Bryobacter aggregatus MPL3: one gene and its partner. The main gene of each other region encodes a partner of the protein of the gene in region 2 in a complex. Links are inferred from orthologs where the notes say so. Each region holds a gene or a part of one and is shown on either strand. Other genes may lie near its edges.

Region 1 (2,742 bases), 2.1 Mb from region 2 along the record:
GGCCGGCGCCGATTCGACATCGGCATGCTCGACAAACATCACCGTCTGGTTGATCGCAGCGGGCTCATCCTCGCCGCCAAAGCTGATTTGCAGATGCCCGGCATGAATGATGTCGCCGTTGGCCAAAGGAGTCGAGTTGGCGATGCGAAACCCGTTCACAGTCGTCCCGTTCTTGCTCCCCAAGTCCCGGACATGCCAGACGCCATCAATCTTCTCAAAGCTCAGATGTTGGCGCGAAAGCCCAAAATCTTCCGCATAACAAAGCTCATTGGTGGTCGCACGGCCTAAGCCAACCAGTGCTCCCTGAAGAGGGAAATTACGAGTTGCTCCGTCCTGCGTGCGAATGCTGAGTTCCAATGCCATGGGCTGACTCTTTATAGTAACGATGATGCGCCTTGATCTGCTCTACATTGGCAAAGCTCGCGACGAACACTCCAACGCGATGGCAGAAGAATTCCTGAAGCGCACCGGCCGCTGGGCCACCGTCTCCATGCGCGAGATCCACCCCGGCCGCTACGACCTCTTCGCCAAACACTCTGCCGCCCACAAAGTCTTCCTCGACCCGGCTGGCAAAAATTGGGATTCCGCCCGTTTCATCGAATTCACCGCCGATGCCGAACGTCTCTCCCGCGATATCGTCTTCCTGATTGGCGGCCACGACGGTCTTCCGCCCGCCTGGAAGCCCAAAGCCGACCTGCTTTTATCGCTGTCACCAATGACCTTTCCGCACGAACTGGCCCGGGCAATGTTGGCCGAACAGATCTATCGCGCCTTCGCCACCCTGCGCGGGCATCCCTATCCCCGCTAAACTGAAAGTTCATGTCTTGGTTTAAGCGCGACAAGCCCGGCGTCGATACCCCAAGCGATGCCGATCGCACGGTACGCACCGAAGGCCTATGGGTCAAATGCGAAGGCTGCAAGCAGATCATCTTCCGGCAGGATCTTGAAGAGAATCATAACGTTTGCAGCAAATGCAACTATCACTTCCGCATCGATGCACGAGAGCGGATGAATCTCCTCTTCGACAAGGTCTGGACGGAGTTTGACGCCGATCTGGTCTCCACCGATCCGATGACCTTCTCCGATTCGAAGCCCTATAAGGCCCGGCTCAAGGCCATGCAGGAGAGCACCGGCAGTAAGGACGCTGTCCTCAGCGGCCAGGGCCGTATCGGCACACACACAGTTAACGCCTGCGCCATGGAGCTGAAGTTCATTGGCGGCAGCATGGGCGCCGTGGTGGGAGAAAAGATCACCCGGGCCGTCGAGCGCTCGCTCGCAGGCCGGCAGCCGCTGGTTGTGGTCAGCGCCACCGGTGGCGCGCGCATGCAGGAAGGCGCCGTCAGCCTGATGCAGATGGCGAAGATTTCGAGCGCCCTGATGCGTCTGGACGAGGCGTCCATCCCCTACATCAGCATCCTCACCGACCCCACCACGGGCGGCGTCACCGCCTCCTTTGCCATGCTGGGCGATCTGAATATTGCCGAACCCGGCGCGCTCATCGGCTTTGCCGGCCCGCGCGTCATCGAGCAGACCATCCGCCAGAAACTACCCGAAGGTTTCCAGCGCAGCGAATTTCTGGTGGCCCACGGCTTTCTCGACGCCATCGTCTCCCGTCAGGATCTTCGCCCCTATCTCGCACGCAGCTTCGACTTTTTCGTGAACTGACACGGCATGGCTAGACTCCTCGCCTCCAGCCTTCTCGCGATCTCTGCCTTTGCCGCCGATTACGACCTCATCATCCGTGGAGCGCGCATCGTCGATGGCAGCGCAAACCCATGGTTCCATGCAGACCTGGCGATCAGTGGCGGCAAGATCGCCAAGATCGGGAACCTCACCGGCAAAACCGCCTCGCAAACCATTGGAGCCCAAGGCCGCATCGTCACCCCTGGCTTCATCGATGTCCACACGCACTCTGAAGGAGGCATCCTCCATCAGCCCCAGGCCGAAAACTTCCTGCGCGACGGCGTCACCAGCGTCGTCACCGGCAACTGCGGCGGCAGCGAACTCGACCTCAAAGACTTCTTCTCGAAGCTCAACCAGGCAAAGATCGGCATCAATCTCGCCACACTCATTGGCCACAATTCCATTCGCCGCGAGGTGATCGGGGCGGAAGACCGCAAGGCGACTCGGGCCGAAATGGAGCGAATGAAAGCGCTGGTCTCGAAGGCCATGGACGCGGGCGCGGTCGGATTCTCCACCGGTCTCGAATACGTACCCGGCACCTACTCAGCCACCGCCGAGCTGATCGAACTGGCGCAAGTCTCCGCGCGTTACGGCGGACTCTATGCGTCGCACATGCGCGATGAAGGCGACAAGGTGCTCGAGGCCATCGCAGAGGCGATCGAAGTGGGCAGGCAGTCTGGCTCGCGGGTCCAGATCTCGCACCTCAAGCAGGACACCAAAGCCTTCTGGGGCAACACGCCGCAGATGATCGAGCTGATTGAGAAGAACCGGCTCGCAGGCGTCGACATCACCGTCGATCAATATCCCTACATCGCCTACTCCACCACCCTCGCAACGACGCTGCCCACCTGGGCGCTCGCCGGCGGGCAGGAGAAGCTAGTGGAGCGGCTGCAAGACAAGGCCACCCGCAAGAAGATCTTCGACGAAACGCTCGACTTCAACACAAAGCGCGGCTATTCCGATTTCGAATACACAACCGTCGCCCGTTGCAGCTTTGAGCCGAGCTACGAAGGCAAGAACATCCGCCAAATCTCCGCGCTGCGCCGCTTGCCGCAATCA
Region 2 (3,964 bases):
TCCTTGTTCCGGATGCGCGCCAGATCGTCGTCCGACATCGAACTGACCAGGCTGCCATTGATGTAGTATTCACCACCGGTCGGGGTATCGAGACAGCCGATCAGGTTCATCAAGGTCGACTTGCCGGAACCCGAAGGTCCCATGATCGCGACATATTCGCCGCGCCGGATCTCAATCTCCGTACCGTTGACGGCATTGATCACCTGATCGCCCATGACATAGGTTTTCTTCAGGTCATAGGTGCGGATGACGATGCCATCGCGTTTGAGTTGCTCGCCACGGAGCTTCGGGTCCGTAGCAACGGCAGTAGACATGGATTAAGATTCCGCCTTCGTTATGGTCTTATTGTCTACTTTAACCTTTGCGTCGTTGCGTAGGGTACGAATCACCTTATAGGAACCTGTAATGATCTCCTGCCCCTCCGTCAAACCGCTGGTCACTTCGATATCCGTTGTGCCGGTGATGCCGGTTTCCACCTTCTGGAAGACGGCCTGGCCATTCTTCACCACAAAGACACCCTGTACTTCTTCCTTGGCTGCCTTCACTTGGGCCGGATTCATCGTCTGATCCTTCTTGTCACCCTCCTTGACAGCAGCGAGATCGCCCTTCTGCCGCACGGTGAGCGCCTGGATCGGGATCGCCAGCGTCTTCGGACGCGTCGCCGTGGTCACCCGCGAGGTACAGGACAGGCCGGGACGGATTTCCTCCGGAGGATTCTCGAGAGCAATCACCACCTTGAAATCTTTTGCTTCCTGCGAGGAGATGGCGCTTTGCGAGGCCGCAAGGCCGGTGGAACGCAGAATCGCCGTGTTTCCGATCTCAATCACCTTGCCGGTGAACTTCTTGCCCGGAATGGCGTCAATCGTAATCTCGGCCCGCTGGTCAAGCGCGACATTGACGATATCGGTTTCGTCCACCTTCACCTCCGCGGTGATGATCGACATGTCGGCAATCGTCATGATCAGGCTGGCGGCGGAATTCTGGATCCCCGGCACCACTGTTTCGCCCACCCGCACCGGCAGGTTGGTCACCACGCCGTCAATCGGGCTGGTGGCCATCGTGCGCTGCAGGACGTCGGCAGCAGAACGGAGATTCGCCTGCGACGCCGTCACCCGGCGCTGGGCAGCGGAGAGCGTGGCGGCCTGCTGGGCCTTCGCGGCACGCAATTGGAGAACACGGGCCTGCGCTTCGCGAACCGCGGCTGCATTGGACTCGTAAGCACTCTTCTTGAGTTCGTAATCCTGACGGGCGATCAGCTTCTCTTTGTACAACTGCTCGGCGCGATCGTAATCGAGCTTTGCCCGGCTGGCATCGGCTTCAGCGCGCTCAATCGAGGCTTGCGCCGATCGAATATTCTCGTCAGCGGCCTTCAAACCGGCTTCGGTCGCGGTCGACTCGGCCTCCGAACTGGCAACATTCGCTCGCTGCGCTGCCAGTTGCGCTTCCGGTTGCACCGATTCGAGCTTAGCGAGCAGCTGCCCTTTCTTGACGCGCTGGCCTTCCACAACCAGAATGTCGGTAATCCGCGACGGCGCATTCGCGTTCGAGCCGATGTTGATGTAATTCCTTGGCTTGATCTCGCCGGATGCAGTGACCAACGAGACGAGATCCTGACGCGTAACCACCGCCGATGTCACGGCAATGATGGCATTCTGCTTCATCTTGTAATTGGCAAATGCGGCGACGCCGCCAATTGCCAACACGCCAATTCCGATGGCGACTTTCCACTTAGTTTTCAACGATCGACTCCCGAATGATTCAGACGACAGATGGCCCAAAAAAGTTCAAAAAACAACACTTTCGAGTTCAGGGACGCTGAAACCGTCTTTTTCTTACAACGTCGCAAAGTTTATTTGCGGTTCAACCATTTCACACTCACCGGTTGGGAGCCGGTGCAAGCCATACTGTCGGTCATCCCGGAAGCGATCATCGCACAGGCATTGTCGGTGGCGGCACGCACGGCCAACTCTTCGCTGGCCCCCAGCGCGGTACGGCAATTCTTGCGGCCCTGATACTCCATGCAGACTTCCACACGATATTGGCTGTAGGACATCGTGTTGTAGATGAGGGCTCCCAGAAATGCAATGGCGCCCACAATGATTCCAACAACGAGTTTGGGATTCTTCATGTCCGTTCCTTAGCCCGTGAAGAAGGGAGCCATCTTGCGGAATTTCTGGTAGCGCTGGTCCACCAGTTGGCCCGGACTCAGCGTGGACAAGTCTGCCAGAGCCCGGCGGATTGCCACGCCCAGCAGTTCGCCCGCCTGATCGAGATTTTCGTGTGCCCCGCCGGCCGGTTCCGGAACAATTTCATCAATGATGCCGCGCTCGAGCAGATCGGGCGCCGTCAGCTTCAGCGCCGCGGCGGCGAGTTCAGCCTTCGCCGAATCGCGCCAGATGATCGCGGCGCAACTCTCGGGCGAGATCACGCTGTAATACGCGTTCTCCAGCATCAGAATCCGGTTGCCGACGCCCATGCCGAGCGCGCCCCCGGAACCGCCTTCTCCAATCACCACAACGATGACCGGCACCCCCAGACGCGACATCTCGCGCAGGTTGTAGGCAATCGCTTCCGCCTGGCCGCGTTCTTCGGCGTCCATTCCTGGGTAGGCGCCCGGCGTATCGATCAGCGTCACAATCGGACGTTGGAACTTGTCAGCCAGCTTCATCAGCCGCATCGCTTTGCGGTAGCCTTCCGGCTTGGGCATGCCGAAGTTGCGGGCCAGCTTCTGCTTAGTGTCACGCCCCTTCTGCTGCCCGATCACCATCACCGGCTTGCCGTCGAGGAAGGCATAGCCTCCCAGAATGGCCTGATCGTCGCCAAAGTGACGATCACCGTGCAACTCAGCGAAATCGGTGAAGATCCGCTGGATGTAATCGGATGCGTGCGGGCGTTTCGGATGACGGGCCAATTGCACCTTCTGGTATGCGGGGTTTGGACCTGCCGGTACTGGCGCGGGCGTACTATCGGGATGAAGCGCGTGGATGCGCGCTGTAATGTCTTTCTCGGACATTCTGTGTCTAGGCTTCGCCTGTTGCCTCAAAGGAGTTCGCTCCGAACAACTTTGCCAACTCGCCTTTGAATTCTCTGTCTGCTCTCACTTTAGAAGCCAGATCTAATGTTAGCGAAAAGTCGCGGCTCTTTTCGAGAACAATGCGAATCCCTGCTGGTCCCGGCTTTCTTTGGATCAGATCATCAAGCGCCTTCGCCCGTTCCGCCTCCTCACCATTCAGCTTGATTTTTAACTGCACCATTGATGGAAGTTTGACACGAGCGTTGTCGAGCGCCACCAGATCCTGGATCGACAAGCGCGGTGGCGCCGCCTCATCCACCAATACTTTTGCCGTAATAATCACCGCCTTGTCTTCTTCGAGGTACTTCGAAAGTCCTTCAAACTTCGAGGCAAACACCATGCAATCCACGGTTCCATGGAGATCTTCCAATTGCATCGCCGCCCACATTTCCTGCTTCTGATTCCGCTTCCGCTGGATCGCGTTTAAAATGCCACAAACCTTCACCTCGACGCCGCGCTCCACACCCACCAGCGTCGCCGTGGTGTGCGTGCCCAGGTCTGTCACCTTGTCGAGGTATTGGTCGAGCGGGTGCCCGGTGACATAAAAGCCGAGCAGTTCTTTCTCTCCAGTCAGCTTCTGCGGGGCCTCCCAATCGGGCACATTCGGTAGCTCTTCTGCGACTTGCTTGTCCGGGCCTCCACCAAACATGTCGCCAAAGAGCCCGGACTGGCCGGAGTTGCGATCCTTCGATGCCCGGATGCCGGTCTCAATCGCCGCATCAAGAATCGCCATCTTCTGCGAACGGGTGCCCTTCAATTCGTCCATCGCGCCGCAACGGATCAGCGATTCGATCACGCGCCGGTTGACCGCCTGCATGTCGACGTTCTCGCAGAACTCATAGAGCGAGTTGAACTTGCCCTTCTCCGCGCGGACCTTGACGATCGCCTCCA

Evidence for each region. The genes of interacting proteins can lie anywhere in the genome.
Region 1: the proteins of M017_RS0110090 (region 2) and accD are in contact, whole or in part, in a solved structure (PDB 8UXZ), measured with the Escherichia coli proteins. The link is inferred for Bryobacter aggregatus MPL3 from one-to-one orthologs.

Annotation. Positions count from the first base shown.
Region 1 is NZ_JNIF01000003.1:35,173-37,914, forward strand. It holds accD (acetyl-CoA carboxylase, carboxyltransferase subunit beta), read left to right. Parts: upstream 1-819; coding sequence 820-1,665; downstream 1,666-2,742. Other genes in the region: M017_RS27230 (SpoIIE family protein phosphatase), read right to left, coding at 1-363; M017_RS0100530 (23S rRNA (pseudouridine(1915)-N(3))-methyltransferase RlmH), read left to right, coding at 386-808; M017_RS0100540 (N-acyl-D-amino-acid deacylase family protein), read left to right, coding at 1,672-2,742.
Region 2 is NZ_JNIF01000003.1:2,131,972-2,135,935, reverse strand. Bases 1,076-3,964 are described here. They hold M017_RS0110090 (acetyl-CoA carboxylase carboxyltransferase subunit alpha), read right to left. Parts: upstream 3,014-3,964; coding sequence 2,138-3,013; downstream 1,076-2,137. Other genes in these bases: dnaE (DNA polymerase III subunit alpha), read right to left, coding at 3,021-3,964; M017_RS0110095 (hypothetical protein), read right to left, coding at 1,850-2,128; M017_RS0110100 (efflux RND transporter periplasmic adaptor subunit), read right to left, coding at 1,076-1,739. Outside these bases: M017_RS0110105 (ABC transporter ATP-binding protein), read right to left, coding at 1-314; more of M017_RS0110100, read right to left, coding at 318-1,075. UniProt on the Escherichia coli protein: Component of the acetyl coenzyme A carboxylase (ACC) complex. First, biotin carboxylase catalyzes the carboxylation of biotin on its carrier protein (BCCP) and then the CO(2) group is transferred by the carboxyltransferase to acetyl-CoA to form malonyl-CoA.